One region of the Xenorhabdus entomophaga genome, then DNA from elsewhere that is predicted to be linked to it. Evidence: predicted binding sites of a transcription regulator. Region 1 holds the regulator's gene; the other holds the start of a gene.

Region 1 (9,770 bases):
GCATGAATTTCTTTGCTTTTTTCTTTGGGATATTCTATTTCCTCATTATTGGACTATGGAGAAAAGGGTTAACTTTATTAGGAATGACCTTTTTAGCAGTTGCAATAATAGGAGTTATAGAAAGCATGATGGGAGTTGAGTTTTCAGATGCCATTTGGAGACCATTGGGATTGGTTTTCGCGGCCCTAAACGGTATAGTAGCTAATTACGCTTATTATTTAAAAGAAGTAAAAGGAGAGGATGGCTGGAATCCGTTTACAGGGGTATTTTCCAAAAAATAAAACCAATTCATAAAGATAGCAGATTTTAATCCCCCTGCTATCTTTGTCTCTTTCATATTTCCTTAACTACCAATGAAGGCCACGAAGAGTTAAAGCTAATCATAATCAACTAATTTTTCGTAGAAACTTTCATGAATGATTTCCCATCTTCGGTTCCTTTTGCAATACAGAGTAAGTGCCTATCCGTGTAGGCGATCAATGTAACTATCCAATGCAAAATTCAGTGCAGAATGCGAATTTCAGTATGGGTACTATCTTCATCCATTATTTCATCGTTGAGCGGATCTTCCATCTGATCTTGTAATATAGAATTTACGACATCAGCAAAACCATCTTTCATATATTGTTCCATGAAGATGCCTTTCGGATCTGGCCAAGGTAGTTGCGCTATAGGCCAATCACAATATTCTTTATAAAACCGGAATTCTTTTAAACGCCCTTTTACCGTGTCAAAATCCCGGCTCCAATAAGCGTTACCTAACCGATAATTAGTGTAAAACTCATCAAAGCTGCCAAAAATTTCATAAACATAATCTGCGGTTTTCAGTATATTTATCCACGCTGTTTCTTCACTGATATAACCCGCGGAAAAACAGTTCCTGCTTAAAACAATTGCCCGCCAGAGATCAAACCCCCAAAGCAAAGCGGGAGGACGCCCATCAATTGACCGAGAGCATTGCTGTACATATTCAGGTGATTCTTCAATCAAACTACCCAGTACCTTAAACATTTCTCCATCGGTGAAAACCGCATCAGCAGCAAAACGTTCTGAGTGCATTCCTGCCCATAAATCATGCAATATTTTCCAATAATCTTTTTCATCAAGAATACCCCAATTTTGGTAAACTTGAGATTGGTGAGGTTCTGCATCAGACAAAGGCAGAATACGGTATTGATAGTTATCGTGAGCAACTCGACTTTTCAGAGGATAATGCTCTAACGTTTCAGTCCAAAAACCATCGTAATAACAACTTACTACATGCAAACGCAATGCCTGACGTTTTTCTTCCGGCAAAACAGCACATTTTGCTTGCGAGCAATAACGTTTCTGCTCAGTAATAGGCAGGTTTTTGAGACATCGGAAACTATAAATAGAGAGAGATACGCCGATTAGGCTTAAACCAATCAATACAGCCCAAAGTATATAACCCATGAAAGGTGTGTTACTGGCACTGAGAATCAATCCCGTTATCCCTATCGATAACCCACTCAGTAACAGTGTTGCAATCCAAAGTATACTTAAGCCAACTGCCTGAATGGGTTTAAGAAACGCTATTCCTTTTCTTTCTTTGAGGATTGTTTTGACTATCCTGAAACCATCAACAGGAAATCTTCTATTATTCGGGTGATTTTGTAGTAACTCTTTCATTTTTAATCCATTAATCTGTATTTTATGATATTGAAATTTATTTCCGTCCTAAATGGAATTATTGGAGCAATGGTCACTTATTGTATTGTTCACTATAATTTATCTCTATTGGTAATAATATGAGAATATTACTTTCTTTATTGACTATAACTTGTTGTTATATTGAGATAATGAATTGTTAATTCCATATCATCACACTTATTTACCAATTTGATTATTTATATTATCCCTTATTTTCACTTTTATTTTTTCCGTTTTTTAGCCCATTTTATTGTTCTTATCCACCGATTGATTTTCAATCTGCATATTATTTAATTGGTAAGGGCATGTCACATAATGCCAAGATAGCCAGCCGCCTTATGTATATCAGGCACCAGAAAAGCGCTAATCATTGTGTGGACTCCACTCTCAGGCCCAAAAACATGGTAGTATTAAAGTCATTAGCATCGTGTAGGTGTGAGAGGTGTAATGAAAACTATCAATCAAAAAAAGTTGCTGGCACAGGCTGAGACAATCTGTCTGTCAAGAGGGGTTCGTTTGACACCTCAACGCCTTGAAATTCTTCGTCTAATCGCTGAACAGCCCAGCGCAATAAGTGCCTATGATTTACTGGATTTGCTGCGTGAAGTCGAACCACAAGCCAAACCGCCAACGGTTTATCGTGGTTTAGAATTTCTATTGGAACAAGGTTTTATTCACAAAATAGAATCCACAAACAGTTATGTTCTCTGCCATCATTTTGAGGAACCCAGCCATACCTCAGCGATGTTTATCTGTGAAGACTGTGGCTCCGTAACTGAAAAAGACGCGAAAGATATTGAATCCACTATTCAGCAGCTAGCACAAGGCACGGGGTTTCATTTACGAAATAGTGTGATAGAAGTGCATGGTTTGTGCTCTTCTTGCTATGAAATCGATTCCTGCACAGAACGAGATACATGCGAGCACAATCATTCAATTACAGAGAATAAAAAGAAATAAGGTGATAATGTTTAAAACCTGATTAAACGGTGAGGCGGTCATGGCTAATGCACTCACATATCCTCATGTCACCGCTTAATCTACGTTTAACGGGAACCGGGAAAAATGACCGCCTCAGAATGGCAAAGTGCAATTATCCGTTTTTACGCTCAGAACCAGTCTCCGCTACGAATAACACCTACTGCCAATCCTTCAATAGTGAAGCTCTGTTCACTCAAATCTACAACAATCGGTTTGAATTCTGGATTTTCAGCAATCAGTTCAATTCTGTTCCCAGTTTGTTTAAGACGTTTTACTGTGACCTCATCTTCAATACGCGCCACAATAACTTGCCCATTATGAACATCCTGTGTCTTATGAACAGCCAGTAAATCTCCGTCCATAATACCGATGTCTTTCATGGACATTCCACTGACACGTAACAAAAAATCAGCACTTGGTTTGAATAATTCAGGATCAACCTTATAGTGGTTTTCGATATGTTCCTGAGCCAGCAGTGGTTCGCCGGCAGCAACACGACCGATTAGCGGTAATCCCGCACCTTCACCTTGCTCTTCGAGAAGCAAACGGATACCTCTGGATGCACCAGCGATAATCTCTATCACCCCTTTACGTGCCAGAGCCTTTAAATGCTCTTCTGCCGCGTTAGGTGAACGAAAACCTAGGCGTGCCGCGATTTCAGCACGTGTTGGTGGCATACCCGTTTGCGAAATATGGTCACGCACCAAGTTATAGACTTGCTGCTGTCTGGCCGTTAATGCTTTCATTTCGCCCCCTGTTTGTTTATACAGTCAGACTGTGAGTATATACAGGTAAATTAGAATTGGGAACCTGCTAGCATGTAAAAGCAGCTAAATAACGTATTTTGATGAAAAACACATCATGTCAGCGCATGAAATGCGACCAAAGAATTGTTCCCCAAGTCAACAACGCAAGAATTATGGTTAGCAATACAGCCGCTGATCCCATATCTTTCGCCCGACCCGATAATTCATGATATTCACTACCAATACGATCCACGACGGCTTCTATGGCACTGTTAAGGATCTCAACAATGATGACAAGCATGACAGAACCGATCAGCAGGAGCCTCTCAATTAAACTAATATCTAAAGAAAATGCGATGATGATCGCAAATATGGCAGTCACTGCCTCCTGCCGGAATGCAGCTTCATTTTGCCAAGCAGCCTTAATTCCTTTCGCCGAATAGCCCGCAGCTTTGATGATGCGGGTCAAACCTGTTGATTGATTTGCCATGGTAATTTTTTTAAATGAGCTTAATAGTTGTATGGTCATATAACTTTTAGCTCTTATTATTGTCTTATTTCCACAGATCTCAAAATCTGTTTCTGGTATCCTTGCGACGCGTTGCTAACAAGAGGCTTAAAGCAGTTATGTCAGGTTGGCGTAAAATATATTATAAGTTATTGAATTTACCACTAAAATTTTTAGTAAAAAGTAAACTTATTCCTACGGATCCCATTGCTGAGTTGCGTCTTGATACGACACGGCCCATTTTGTATGTGCTGCCGTACCATTCAAAAACAGACTTATTGACCCTGCGTCAACAATGTCTGGCGCAAGATCTGCCGGATCCATTGAATCCTTTGGAAATCGGGGACACACAGCTTCCTAGCTATGTCTTTATTGATAACGGCCCACGTGTGTTCCGTTGTTATGCACCAAAACATGAATCTGTGAAAATCTTTCATTCTTATCTGGATCTGCATCGCAATAATCCTGATTTGAATATCCAGATGGTGCCAGTTTCCGTGATGTTTGGCCGCTCTCCCGGGCGTGAAGGACATGAAGAGAACACAACACCGCAGTTACGTCTGCTAAATGGTGTGCAGAAGTTTTTTGCGATCCTGTGGCTTGGGCGGGATAGTTTTGTGCGTTTTTCTACGCCTGTTTCCTTACGCCGTATGGCTGACGAACACGGTGCGGATGATATCATTGCCAATAAACTCGCTCGTGTTGCGCGGATACACTATTCCCGTCAACGTCTCGCAGCTGTTGGGCCTCGTTTGCCTGCCAGACAAGATTTGTTCAACAAGTTATTGGCTTCAAAAGCGATAGAAAAAGCGATTGCTGATGAAGCACGCAGCAAAAAAATCTCTCCCGAAAAGGCGAAGCAGAATGCCATCAATATGTTGGAAGAGGTTGCTGCGGATTTCTCCTATGAAACAGTGCGCTTGACCGACCGTGTTTTGAGTTGGACCTGGAACCGTTTATATCAAGGCATTAATGTTCATAATGCCGAGCGAATCCGCCGATTGGCGCAAGATGGTCATGAACTGGTTTATGTTCCATGCCATCGCAGCCATATGGATTATTTACTGCTTTCTTATGTGATTTATCATCAAGGACTGGTACCCCCACACATTGCTGCGGGCATTAACCTGAATTTCTGGCCTGCCGGCCCGATATTCCGCCGTCTTGGTGCGTTCTTTATCCGCCGTACATTTAAAGGCAATAAGCTCTATTCGACAATCTTCCGCGAATATCTCGGTGAATTGTTCTCCCGTGGTTATTCGGTTGAATACTTCGTCGAAGGTGGTCGTTCACGTACCGGGCGTCTGCTTGACCCGAAAACGGGTACACTCTCCATGACCTTGCAAGCGATGCTGCGTGGGGAATCCCGTCCAATCACGATTGTACCGATCTATATTGGTTATGAGCATGTGATGGAAGTTGCGACTTACGCCAAAGAGTTGCGGGGAGCCACCAAAGAAACAGAAGGCTTTTTCCAGATGGTGAATGGCCTGCGCAAACTGCGTAATCTGGGACAAGGTTACGTGAACTTTGGCGAGCCGATCCCGTTGGTACAGTACCTTAACCAACATGTTCCGGATTGGCGTGATTCCATTGACCCAATAGAATCCCAGCGCCCCACATGGCTGTCTCCAACAGTCAGCAAACTGGCTGGCAATATTATGGTCAATATCAATAATGCCGCCGCTGCCAATGCTATTAATTTGTGCACCACGGCATTGTTGTCGTCACGTCAGCGAGCACTTACTCGCGAGCAGCTTATTGAGCAGTTAGATTGTTATCTGCAATTGCTGAACAATGTGCCTTACACCAACGATATCACTGTACCGAACAAAACAGCGGAAGAGTTGTTGGATCATGCTTTGCTGATGGATAAGTTTGAAGTCGAGAAAGACAGTCTGGGAGATATCATTATCCTGCCACGCGAAAGCGCGGTATTGATGACTTATTATCGTAACAATATCCAGCACTTGTTGATCTTGCCATCCTTGATTACCAGCATTGTGATGCATCACCGTCGTATTAGTCGCAGTGAATTGCTCAGGCAGGTAGAGTTAATCTATCCGTTAATCAAACAGGAACTTTTCATGCGTTACAGTAAGGAAACGCTTCCTGAAGTCGTCAATACCCTGATTGATGAGCTGGCGCGTCAATGCCTTATCTGTAACAAAGAGCAAGGAATGTTGGTACTGAACCCTGCCCGCATCCGCCCACTGCAATTACTGGCGGCGGGTATCCGAGAAACACTGCAACGCTATGCAATTACGCTTTCTTTATTGAATGCCACCCCGGACATCAGTCGTGGTGTACTGGAAAAAGAGAGCCGGATGTTGGCACAGCGTTTATCAGTGCTGCATGGCATCAATGCACCAGAGTTCTTTGACAAGGCGGTTTTCGCCTGTTCAGTCAACACGCTACGCGAAGAAGGTTACATTCAAGAGAGTGGCGCTCAAAATAGTGGCACTATAGTTACAACCAACGCTCAGGCACTTTACCATGTGTTGAGCGAGTTGATGTCACCTGAAATTCGCCTGACAATTGAGAGCGTCAGTATGCCACCAGAGCAAAATGACCCTGAACAGGAAAAAGAGCAAGGATAATAACGTTACACTGAGCATAAATGATTAACGGGCGGTAATACCGCCCGTTATATTAGACATAGCTGAAAAAGACACCAAGGAATAAAATAAGGCCAACGTAGTTATTATTCATAAAAGCTTGAAAGCAAGACGCCCTTTCCCGGCCTGAGATCAGTTTTTGTTGATAAATAAACAACGCCGCTGCCAGCAATATCGTCCAGTAGTATATTCCCCCCAGATTCACTATATTGCCGATCAATACCAAAATACCCAACATAGCAAATTGCAGAATACCAATAATCAGTTTATCAAAGCGTCCAAAGAGCACAGCCGTCGATTTCACACCGATTTTTAGGTCATCATCACGATCAACCATCGCATACTGTGTATCATAAATCACTGACCAAATAACGTTGGCTAAAAATAACAACCAACACTCCAAAGGTAAGGACTCACTTACTGCGGCAAACGCCATCGGAATTGACCAGCCGTAGGCAGCCCCTAACACAACTTGTGGCAGATGGCTGACACGTTTTACGAAAGGATAGCTCCACGCCAGCGCCAAACCAACGAACGACAATGCAATCGTCATTTTATTCAGCGTAAGAACCAGCGCAAAAGAGATGAGCACCAGCGTGGCAAACAAGATTTTACTTTCTTTTTCGGTGATATCACCACTAGGAAGAGGACGAGATTTTGTCCGTTCTACATATCCATCAAATTTTCTATCTGCGAAATCATTAATACAGCATCCCGCAGCACGCATAGAAAACACACCAATAGTAAATACTAACAACACGTGTAAATTTGGTATACCTTTTGCGGCGATCCACAATGCCCAATATGTTGGCCATAATAATAATAATACGCCAATGGGTTTATTGATACGCATTAAACGGCAATAGGCACGCCATTTATTTTGCGTCATACTGACCTCCAATCTATTTCTCCCCTTATTATTTTGTTTTATATGCAGGTGACTCTGGCAGAAAAACTTCTGTGAGCAACAGTGGCTTACCAGACAATCTCAATAACGAACGCCGCACCCAACGGGACTCCTGCCAGCCTATTTGAATATAATCCCGGGTCAGATTATTACCACTAAAAAGGTAACGCCCGAGTGGAACGGTTCCTACATCAACCAATTTTCGATCTGGGCCAGTGAGTGTTTCTGCCGGAATAACAGTGCGGCCTAAAAGCCACGGGATATTATCTCCATATAAGACAATCTCGCGTAACCAATATTTTTCGCTCACAGGTAAGTGCTTACTTTCATCGCCTAATTCTTCTGCCGTGATGAAGCATTCCCGGAAAGGGGCAACAGATACCTGCTGACAGTGTTGTTCAAAGCGGTGTGTCATTGAGCCAACTTCCATCAGCCAGTCTAAAATATCGTCAGGAAGATCGGTCTCGTCTGCCGAAAACCAATGGATGGGTGTTGAAGTTAATATTGTGTCATCTGCCATGTCATTTTCTCATTGCGGGGAATATCAGTTTCCCCGACAGCACAACGAATGGGGAATGAGGATATCATGTTGCAGACCAATAAAATAAAAAGTTGATAACAAATTATGGAAATCATAAAAAAAACCTCCCCCGTAATAACAATAGTTATTGGGAGGAGGTGGAATAAACAAGAGGGAGTCAGATCATCGCCATTCTTTAAATCGGTTAATCAGGCCATTTGTAGAGCTGTCATGGCTGTTCACCGCTTCCGCATCGTGCAATTCAGGCAGAATACGATTCGCCAATTGTTTGCCCAACTCTACACCCCATTGATCAAATGAGAAAATATTCAGAATTGCGCCTTGAGCGAATATTTTATGCTCATACATAGCAGTCAATGCACCCAAACTAAATGGTGTAATTTCGCGCAATAAAATGGAGTTGGTCGGGCGGTTCCCGTCAAATACTTTGAACGGCACAACATTCGCCACATCCTGGGAATTTTTTCCAGCCGCCGCAAATTCTGCTTCTACCTGAGCCTGTGTTTTGCCAAAGGCCAGCGCTTCAGTTTGAGCAAAGAAATTGGACAGCAGCTTGCTATGGTGGTCGCTAACCGGATTATGGCTAATTGCTGGCGCAATAAAATCACACGGGATCAGTTTGGTTCCCTGATGGATAAGTTGGTAGAAAGCGTGTTGACCATTAGTACCCGGTTCACCCCAGATAATCGGCCCAGTCTGGTAATTGACAGGATTGCCATTACGATCGATGTACTTACCGTTTGATTCCATATTGCCTTGCTGGAAGTAAGCAGCAAAACGATGCATGTATTGATCGTATGGCAGAATCGCTTCAGTTTCTGCGCCAAAGAAATTGTTGTACCAAATGCCGATTAATGCCAACAAAACGGGAATGTTGTGTTCAAAGGCGGTCTGCTCAAAATGTTTATCCATCGCATGAGCGCCACTCAACAACTGTTCAAAATTTTCATAACCAATGGAAAGTGCAATGGATAAGCCAATCGCAGACCAGAGCGAATAACGTCCCCCTACCCAATCCCAAAATTCAAACATGTTTTGTGGATCGATACCAAATTTACTGACTTCCTGTTCATTGGTTGATAACGCTGCAAAATGTTTGGCAACATGTGCTTCATCAATGGCGTTTTGCAAAAACCAATTACGCGCAGAATGTGCATTGGTCATCGTTTCTTGCGTGGTAAAAGTCTTGGAAGCAATCAGGAACAAGGTTGTTTCTGGATTCAAAGTTTTTAGTGTTTCAGCAATATGAGTTCCATCAACATTGGAAACAAAATGCATATTCAGGTGATTTTTATAGGCTTTCAGTGCTTCGGTTACCATATACGGGCCAAGATCGGAGCCACCAATACCAATATTCACCACATCAGTAATGGCTTTACCCGTATAACCTTTCCATTCACCACTGATGATACGCTCACTGAATGCTTTCATTTTTGCCAGCACCGCATTCACTTGCGGCATGACATCTTCCCCATCCACCATAATCGGGGTGTTGCTGCGGTTACGCAGGGCAATGTGCAGCACAGCGCGATCTTCTGTGCGATTGATTTTCTCGCCGGAGAACATACTGCGGATTGCACTGCTCAAATCAGTTTCTTGTGCCAGTGCCTGTAATTTTTCCAGTGTTTCTGTAGTAATGCGGTTTTTGGAATAATCCACCAGCATCTGCTGATCAAATGTCGCAGAAAATGCCTTAAACCGTTCTTTATCCTGTTCAAACAGATCCCGCAAATGCACATTCTTCATTTGCTCAAAATGCTGCTGTAATGCTTTCCAGGCTTCAGTCTGGCTGGGGTTG
Region 2 (9,770 bases), on a different contig from region 1:
AATATATTACAAAGGCCCTCTGGTTGTTTTAGTTGATAATAGAAGTGCTTCGGCGTCTGAAATCTTTGCTGCGGCTATGCAGGATTATGGGCGTGGGCTAATTCTGGGCGAGCCTACTTTTGGTAAAGGTACAGTTCAGATGCACCGTCTTCTGCACCGGATTTATGATCAAATGCTAGAGCCTGATTGGCCGAAAATCGGCTCTGTGCAATATACCATTCAGAAGTTTTACCGAGTAAATGGCGGCAGCACTCAGCTGAAAGGTGTAACGCCTGATATAGTTATGCTTACGGGTGAAGATCCTAATGAAATAGGTGAAAGCCAGGAAGATAATGCGCTACCTTGGGACAGTATCCAACCTGCGGATTATACTTCTTCGAAAGTGATTTCAGAATTGGCGGGGCTATTAACCAAACTGCATAACAATCGCGTTGCTAATGATCCTGAGTTTAAATATATCAAAGAGGATATTGCTTATTATAAGACCATGAAGGAGCGTAATGGTGTTTACTCTCTAAACTATATCCAAAGAGAGAAAGAGAATAAGCAATATGAAACAACCAAGTTGAATCGTCTTAATGAGCGTTTTAAACGTGAAGGGAAAAAACAGCTCAAGTCACTTGATGATTTACCAAAAGATTATAAAGGGCCTGATCCATATTTAGATGAATCGGTAAAAATTGCGTTAGATTTAGCGCATCAGCCTGCTGAAATGGCTATAACGAAGTAGCTATAGAATTCGTTATTGATGCAAGGCCGGCTATCAAGCCGGCTTTTTTTATTATATTGTAAAGTTATGTTGATTCTATCGCTTAACATCTTAAAAAACTTGAATAATATGGGTTCAGCCCCCATCTTATGGCCTAACTTTTAGTTGAATTGTTCGATAATTAAAGGAAGCAAATTTATATGATGAGAATAGCCTTGTTCCTTCTCACTAACCTTGCTGTCATGGTAGTGTTTGGAATAATACTTTCACTTACAGGAGTTCAGCAAAGTAGTGTTGCTGGCCTCATGATTATGGCTGGTTTGTTTGGTTTTGGTGGTGCTTTCATTTCTTTATTAATGTCGAAATGGATGGCTCTGCGTTCTGTTGGTGGTCAAGTTATTGAAAAACCTTCCAACGAAACTGAAGCCTGGTTGATGGAAACTGTACGTCGTCAATCGGATCAGGTTGGAATTACCATGCCACAAGTCGCTATCTATGATGCTCTTGATATTAACGCATTTGCGACAGGGGCACGCCGTAATGCTTCTCTGGTTGCTGTTAGTACCGGGCTGCTGAACAATATGAGCCGTGATGAAGCAGAAGCTGTCATTGCACATGAAATCAGTCATATCGCAAATGGTGATATGATAACGATGACGTTGCTACAGGGGATTGTAAATACATTTGTTATTTTCATCTCACGCATCATTGCACAGGCTGCTGCAAGTTTCCTTTCAAGCAGTGATGATGAAGGTGAAGAAAGTAACAGTAACGGTAACCCAATTGTTTATATGGTTATTTCCATGGTGTTGGAGATCGTATTTGGTATTTTGGCAAGTATTATTACCATGTGGTTCTCCCGTTACCGTGAATTCCATGCGGATGCAGGATCAGCAAAATTGGTTGGTCGTGAAAAGATGATTGCTGCGTTGCAACGTCTTAAGACCAGCTATGAACCTCAAGAAGAAGGTCGCATGATGGCATTCTGTATTAATGGCAAATCTAAGAGTTTCAGTGAACTATTCTTATCGCATCCACCTTTGGATAAGCGCATTGAAGCTCTGCGTAGTGGTGAGTATATAAAATAATGCCATAGGCTTCCTGATAAGAAGCTTGAATAAGCATTTAAATTATTTCTGATAAAAAGCCGGGCGTCATAGTGATCCCCGGCTTTTTTGATCGCGTTTTTGAACATATTGCAAAATTTATTTGATTCTCAGGGAGAGGGGATTTTCATTATGAATGTAGCTGAGAGAAAGGAAGTAGGGCAGGAATCTTATAAAAAAGCCTCCCTTGACTGTGAGTTCAAAGGAGGCCAAGTGTTATTTAAGCGATTTAAGATTTGCTTAATACCACGTTTTCATCTTGTTCAAATATCTTTTTATCAGTCTGTCCCATTAATTGGCTGGTGATTGTACCTGCGGCCATTGCACCATTAACATTTAACGCAGTACGGCCCATATCAATAAGAGGTTCAACAGAAATCAACAGAGCTACCAAGGTAACAGGCAAGCCCATGGCAGGTAAAACAATTAGCGCTGCAAATGTTGCCCCACCACCAACGCCAGCAACACCAGCGGAGCTGATAGTCACAATGCCAACAAGAGTTGCAATCCACAAAGGATCAAACGGATCAATCCCTACGGTTGGAGCAACCATGACAGCAAGCATGGCTGGGTAAATACCCGCACAACCATTTTGGCCGATGGTGGCACCAAAAGACGCAGAAAAACTGGCAATAGACTCGGGCACACCGAGGCGGCGAGTTTGTGTTTCAACATTCATAGGAATACTTGCCGCACTTGAACGGCTGGTAAATGCAAATGTCAGTACGGGACCTGCTTTTTTAAAGAATTTCAGAGGATTAATACCAATAAGTGCCAGAAGTCCGCCATGAACGACAAACATCAAACCAAGGGCAATATAGGAAGCAACGACAAAATTACCTAATTGCGTAATATCTTGAATATTAGAGCTGGCTACAACTTTAGTCATCAAAGCCATTACACCATATGGAGTTAGGCTCATAACTAATCTAACCAGTTTCATTGCCCATGACTGCATTGTATCAATGGCAACGAGAGCTCGTTCACCGCGCTCACGATCATCTTTGAGCATTTGTAATGCAGCAATGCCTAAAAATGCCGCAAAAATCACAACACTGATAATAGAAGTAGGATTTGCTCCCGTTAGATCAGCAAAGGGATTTTTAGGAATAAAAGAGAGAATAATCTGGGGTACACTCATATCAGAAACTTTACCGATATAGTTGGTTTCAATGGCTGATAAACGAGCTGTTTCTTGAGTGCCTTGAATTAGGCCGGTTGCACTCAGTCCAAATAAATTGGCAATTACGATGCCGATTAAGGCGGAAATTGCGGTAGTGAACAACAACGTACCAATAGTCAGGAAACTGATTTTTCCTAAAGAAGATGCTTTGTGCAAACGCGCAACAGTGCTCAGGATAGAGGCGAAAACCAATGGCATGATAACCATTTGTAATAACTGCACATAGCCATTACCAACGATATTGAACCATTTAATTGATTCTTTCACTGTAGGGTTGTTTGTGCCATAAATGATGTTCAATGCCAGCCCAAAAAAGACACCTACGGCTAAAGCCATAAGAACCTTTTTGGACAAACTCCAGTTATTTGAGCCCGCTTTTGCTAATAAAATAAGTAGCGCTACAAAAACGAGTATGTTGATAATGAGCGGTAAATTCATCCCTAGTCTCCAAAACTTTTATACCCTTATATCTGCAAATTGCTGTGTTGCAACTTGCAAGCTATTGGGTATAACGATATTTATATGGTTTTTCTGTATGATATGTAACCGTGTTATGTGGTAATCGATAACCTTTTTATTTTTTCAACAGTCGCTTTTGCGGCTTGAAATTTGTCGGATACATGCCATGAAGTGTATAAGAGAATGGTATCAGCATAAGAACCGTGTTTCTTATAATTAAATGGAATTTAATATAATTATTTTTCACTAACTAGCTTAATTAGTTATATATCCTAATCTATTACTGTTTTATTTCCTGCGGATTTGACAGACAAAAGGTATATTTAACTGGGTTATAAGTGCTGTTCAAAAAAGAATAAGAATGGATATAAAAGAAATTTTTATATTTTAGGGCACCCCACTTTTTCAAGTGGGGTCTGATTTAGTGAAAATACAATCAATTGGTTACTTATAGAGATTCTGTAATTTATCAATTTGTAACTTATCTAGCTGTAATTTATCCAACTGAAATTTTTCTAAATAGCCAACAAATGAAGATTCAATATGTTGAGGAAGAATAATGGCAATTACTACCAGCAACACAGCGATGAAGCGTTCAGTTTTCTTGCGTTGCTTATCCTTACCTCTAACAATAGGAATACAAAAACGTATTCTTAATGGCCATAAAAGTGGAATACCGGCAGGAGTCAGCATATCAGCAATCAAATGGCTGATATAACCCACAACCATAGCATGGACAAAATCAGTTGGAATAGGCCAATCAGAAGGTATTTCAGTCTGAAATAAAGTAATACCTGCAATGAGAGCTACTAAACTGTGTGTAAACCCACGATGCCCGCATAAGCGCGCAATTGGAATGGATATAAAACGGAATAATCTACCTAAAGTTGAACTTGGGTGATCAATATCAGGTAGTAATGAAGCCAGAAGTGCGCCAGGAAGCATATGTAGCCAATCTCCCTGTGCTATTTCTGGTGTAATTTCTAGCTGGTGAGCCAATACAAGGCTGGCAACGGAAAAAAGAAGATGTCCTTCTGCTGTCATAACGATTTATACTAATTATTTATGCTGATTGCTGTGTATACGTACAGTTGGCAGTATAGAGGGTTTTGCATAAGGATGATAGGGGGTAAATAAGAAAAATCTTTATTTATCTGGAGCGTCTTAGTGGATAAGAAGTAGGGGATTATGTGCTGGCTTCGTGCCGTAGCTCAACCAACTACATTCTGATTGCCACCTCAGAGCAAATGATACTGGGGTGGCAGGAGTACATCAGAATTGAGTGTCAGTGAGCCATGAGAGGACGGCAGGAATGTTACCGTCCTACTCGGTTTATTAGTCTGTTCAATTCTGTTAATTTGTCGGTGGGGAAAAAGGGAATGGAGGAATAAAGGGTTGTGGGGGCATCACGCAGTATTCCCCTGTAGGTGTTGTAAAGCATATAGGACCACTCGATAACTCGCTGGGGGTGTTAGCATAAGTTAGCACTGGAGCTAAAATGGCCGAACCCGCCAACAGGCAAAGAAGAAGACATTTTTTCATTTTACTCTCCGCTTATAACGTTATTATCAAAAGATTGATAAGTCTAATAACCTTATCTCCCCCAACAATACGCGAATAATGCTTAACAATTCGTCAACTCCTGTAACTAAAGTAAATATTTCTGTGTCCATTCCCTGAATGGCTACAGGAATAACACTTGCTGCTGCCCTGCTCCTGCCGCGTACCCAACGCACACGGGCTGATAGCTAGATTATTCACAGGGTGGCTTATGCAGAGTTTTTAGCTATCCATGTGCTTTAAAAAGTCGGGTTTATATAAATCTAACCAGTTGAATATGCTAAATGAGGCAAAGAAGCTGACAGTGACATGAGCGCAAAGTAGACTAAAACTCCAATAAGGTTAATGAATAAAGGGAGTTTTGATTGTGCTGAAGGGGGATGTTTTTGACTGATTACCCTGAAAGTTTAAGGGTAAATTTCTACCCTATAGTGACGGCGGTTTCTTTCCTATCTAACGAGCACAAAATCCATTGCTATGTGCTGTATAGAGCACTTTTTTCGTTTGTACATCTATGTGTATTTATGGTTTTTATAAGTAGTCTTTATATAATTTATTGTTTTTAAATGAATAATTTAATTTTGATACCACTCATATCAAAATGGCTGTATCTATAGATAAACAAAATGACATCTCATATTTCTCGCAGTAATGATAATAATTGATACAATTTGATTGTAGCAACCTCTGTGATTTAAATCCCGTTATAGATTGATAACAAAGAAAAAAATAGTTTTCTGGTAAAAGCAAGAGTATTAATCTGCAAATAGGATTAAAGTTGGTTCCTTATGAGCGATCAGCTATCATTGAATAAAAATAAAATAATTTATGCTAATGAGGAATGTCAATGACTTATCAACAAGCTGGATATGTTGCTATTGCTAAACGGATCTTAGGTTGGATTATTTTTGTACCAGCTTTTTTATCAACTTTAGTTTCTGTGATTAATCTGGCGTGGCAGCATAGTTCCAAAGGTGAGGGTATTAGTGCGGTATTGAATGATTTTCTTAAGATGATGGCAGACATGATTAAATTTAATACATCATTTTTGGATTTCTTTTGGAAGCACTCTCCAACTCCTGATCGCATAGCTGGAATTACAGGAGAAAATATCAGTTTTTTCATTATTTATATTTTAATGTTTGTTGGTTTAGCGATGAGTGCATCTGGTTTGAGAATGTATCGTCAATTTAAATTCATCAAGGAACATATTGAAGATCAAATGGTTCTGGAACAGGCTAAGGAAAGCGGAATAACTAAGGAAGAGTTGGAAGCTAAAATTAAATTTCCCCGTCATTCTCTATTCAGTCAGATCTTTACCCTTTATATATCTCCAATTATTATTGGTGCGATAGCTTATTTCTTATCTAAATTATTGGGTTGGTAATGCGAAAGTGCATCTTTAATATATAAATTTTTCTCTTGATTTTTATTTTCAAATGTGAGGCCGATAAGATTTTCTCATCATTATTCAGATAAGAGTTTATCTACCATATTTTGCACAATCATGAAGTTATCACCTCCGAAAAGGTTGCATCTGTTCAGTAAATAGTAGAGTTGATAAATGGGCTGACGTTCAATGAAGTCTTGTGGCAATGGCCAGATACTTTGGTAACCATCAAAAATTTGTAAGGGAAGGTCTGGGTAAAATGGCAGCATCGCTAAGTCACATTCACGATCTCCCCAATAACAGGCAGGATCAAATATTACAGCACAATCATCATTCAGCGATGCACAGTTTGTAGGCCATAAATCACCATGAAGGAGGGAAGGCTGAGGGTGATGGGAGTGTAATTTGTCACTGATTATTTGGACAATGAGGTTGATATCGCCAAATACCATTCCTTGATCAGCCGCAAGTTGCAATTGCCATCCTATACGTTTCTCCGCATAAAATTGATTCCAGCGTTTTTGCCACCCATTAGGCTGTATGGTGGTTGAAAGCATGTTATCAAAATCAAAACCAAATTTAGGCTGTTCGCTCCACTGATGTAGCTTTGCAAGATGTTGACCAAAACAATACGCGCTATGGGCATTAAACGGCTTTATAGGCAAATATTCCAGTAAAAGGAAGCTATAGTTGCGATCATGCCCTACACCATAAACTTCGGGAACGCGGGTTGTTTTGCTGCGGGCCAGTAATTCCAATTGCTCTGCTTCAGCTTTAAAAACTGGCAGCATTTCTTTCACGTTGGATTTGACAAAAACATGCTGTTGACCATATTTAATGCACCAAGAACGGTGAATGTCGCCTCCTGCTAATTCCGTTTTATCGTGAATTTCAGTGCCATCAAAATGCTCACTTAATAGACGGTTCACGGTTTGCCACATGATTCACCTCATTAAGTTGACAATTGCTAGACTCATATTACAGATAGATGCAACATTTGAACAGGTTAAAAAGGACTTTAATAGCAATTAATAAGGCCATATCTCAAATTGGATATGGCGCTCTGGATTGTTAATTGGATTTTTTGGGGGCTGGTAATGTTTAAGAAGGTATATTTTCTGAGAGTTCCCTGTTCACTTTTTTGCGGGCCAATTTTATTTGGTTATAAATAAGAGCGATAGTGAAGAAAATGGCTTGAATGATTACGATGCAAGGCCCTGTTTCACCATCAATATGGAAGCTGATGATGGTACCGAGCACGCAGGATGATACGGAAGCAAGCATTGCAACAATCAACATGTGATCAAAACTCCGGCAAAGAATAAAAGCAATAATACCTGGTGAGATCAGCATGGCTATAACTAGAATAATGCCAACGGCTTGCAAGGATGCGACGATTGTTAGAGCTAACAGAGATAATAAGCCGTAATGAAGAAGTTTCACTGGAAGGCCAACAACTCGAGCCTGATTGGGATCGAAGCAGTAGAGCATGAAATCTTTTCGCTTCAACAAAACAATAGCCAGCGTGACTCCGGCAATACACAGTGTTTGAATCAATTCATGTTGGGTAATGCCGAGTATGCTACCAAATAAAATATGTGTCAGGTGTTGATCCGTATCTATACGAGTGAATAAAATTAAGCCAAACGCGAACATACCAGAGAAGACAATTCCCATAACAGTATCTTCTTTGATTCTGCTGTGTTCTTTCAGATATCCGGTGGCAAACGCACAAAATATACCTGAAAGGAAAGCACCTACTGCAAGTGGGATACCTGCTGCAAAGGCCAATACGATACCGGGCAGCACGGCATGAGAAATCGCATCACCCATCAAAGACCAGCCTTTTAAGACCAGATAACAAGAAAGTACAGCACAAACCGTACCCACTATGATGGCAGCAAAGATAGCCCGCTGCATGAATTCATGTGTGAAGGGTTCAGTCATTAATTCAATAAATGTATTCATGGGCGTCTTTCCTGAGTCAACGCCAGAGATTCCTTTCTCGCTCGTTTGCGGGAAGCCAGCATGCCATGTTTAGGGGCAAAGAAGAACGCTAACAGGAAAACCACTGTTTGTAGGGTGACAATGACACCGCCAGTTGCGCCATTAAGAAAATAGCTTAAATATGCACCGATGCCACTTGTGAGTGAACCGATGGAAACAGCAATGATCAGCAGGTTTTTAAACTTATCGGTCAGTAAATAGGCGGTTGCGCCGGGGGTAACGACCATTGCGATAACCAGGATGGCACCTACCGTCTGTAATGCGGCAACCGTACAGGCACTTAATAAAGTGAAGAAAATGATTTTTAACCGTAATGGTGATAACCCGATAGAACGTGCGTGAGTTTCATCGAAGAAAACAACCAATAAATCTTTCCAAAGCAACATCAGGATAATAAAGGAAACGGCGGTAATGATTTCAACTTGCAAAACATCTTCGTCAGCAATGCCTAAAACATTACCCAGAATAATGGTTTGTACGTTCACGGATGTAGGGTTCAGGGAGACGATCAGTAATCCGGCAGCAAAAAAGGTGGAGAATATAAAGCCGATTACTGCATCTTCACGCAATCGAGTGATATGACGCACCAATGTCATTGATAGTGCCGCAAGCATCCCCGTAAAAAAGGCGCCTCCCGCATAAGGTAAGCCAAGAGCATACGCACCTGCTACTCCGGGTACAACAGAGTGGGAGAGTGCGTCTCCCATCAGTGACCAACCTTTCAGCATCAGATAAGCTGATAAAAAAGCACAAACAGCACCGACGATGGCACTTACCCACATGGCCTTTACCATGTAGTTGTAATTGAATGGCTGTAAAAGCAATTCCATCATGGCTGGTTTTCCTTTTGTTTTGAGCTTTGCCGCGGTGGGATATGGTGGTCATGTCCATAGAAGACAGCGGCACGTTCATCATCAGTAATGACAGTCAATGAACGAGGGTCATCATCTTCGTGCAGTTCAGAACCGGAAAGATTAATATGGCGCAAGACACCGCCAAAAGTGATTTCCAGATTTTTTTGGGTAAAAGTAGTTTCAGTACGACCGCTAGCCAACACAGTGCGATTGATCAAAATAACCCGATCACAAAATTCAGGAACACTGCCGAGGTTGTGCGTCGATACCAAGACTAAATGCCCTTCATCCCGTAATTCACGGAGTAAATTAACGATGGCAGTTTCTGTTTTCACATCTACACCGGTAAAAGGTTCATCCAGTAGCAGGACTTTTCCTTCTTGAGCGAGCGCGCGGGCTAAAAATGCGCGTTTTTTCTGGCCCCCTGAAAGCTCACCAATTTGGCGGTCACGTAGTTCTTTTAATCCAACACGCTCAAGAGCTTCATTTACGACCTGATGAT

Evidence for each region. Region 1 encodes LexA, which represses DNA repair genes until DNA is damaged. Its sites were predicted from a motif close to TNCTGTATGTACATACAGNA; they were not measured.
Region 2: AAC854_RS06160 (metal-dependent hydrolase) is a predicted target of LexA. The motif match lies at 4,531-4,550, and genes of this name have one in related genera.

What each region holds. Positions count from the first base shown of each region.
Region 1 covers NZ_JBBMXH010000081.1:284-10,053, forward strand. Annotated here, with positions in the region: gene AAC854_RS15875 (DUF2628 domain-containing protein) at 1-281, shown strand, start outside; gene AAC854_RS15880 (DUF1266 domain-containing protein) at 502-1,650, opposite strand; gene zur (zinc uptake transcriptional repressor Zur) at 2,119-2,631, shown strand; gene lexA (transcriptional repressor LexA) at 2,781-3,398, opposite strand; gene AAC854_RS15895 (diacylglycerol kinase) at 3,517-3,888, opposite strand; gene plsB (glycerol-3-phosphate 1-O-acyltransferase PlsB) at 4,026-6,506, shown strand; gene ubiA (4-hydroxybenzoate octaprenyltransferase) at 6,559-7,413, opposite strand; gene ubiC (chorismate lyase) at 7,442-7,951, opposite strand; gene pgi (glucose-6-phosphate isomerase) at 8,135-9,770, opposite strand, start outside.
Region 2 covers NZ_JBBMXH010000019.1:43,050-52,819, forward strand. Annotated here, with positions in the region: gene prc (carboxy terminal-processing peptidase) at 1-730, shown strand, start outside; gene htpX (protease HtpX) at 910-1,797, shown strand; gene AAC854_RS06155 (L-cystine transporter) at 2,045-3,436, opposite strand; gene AAC854_RS06160 (metal-dependent hydrolase) at 3,902-4,501, opposite strand; gene AAC854_RS06165 (YniB family protein) at 5,865-6,404, shown strand; gene AAC854_RS06170 (fructosamine kinase family protein) at 6,485-7,348, opposite strand; gene AAC854_RS06175 (metal ABC transporter permease) at 7,509-8,375, opposite strand; gene AAC854_RS06180 (metal ABC transporter permease) at 8,372-9,247, opposite strand; gene AAC854_RS06185 (manganese/iron ABC transporter ATP-binding protein) at 9,244-9,770, opposite strand, start outside.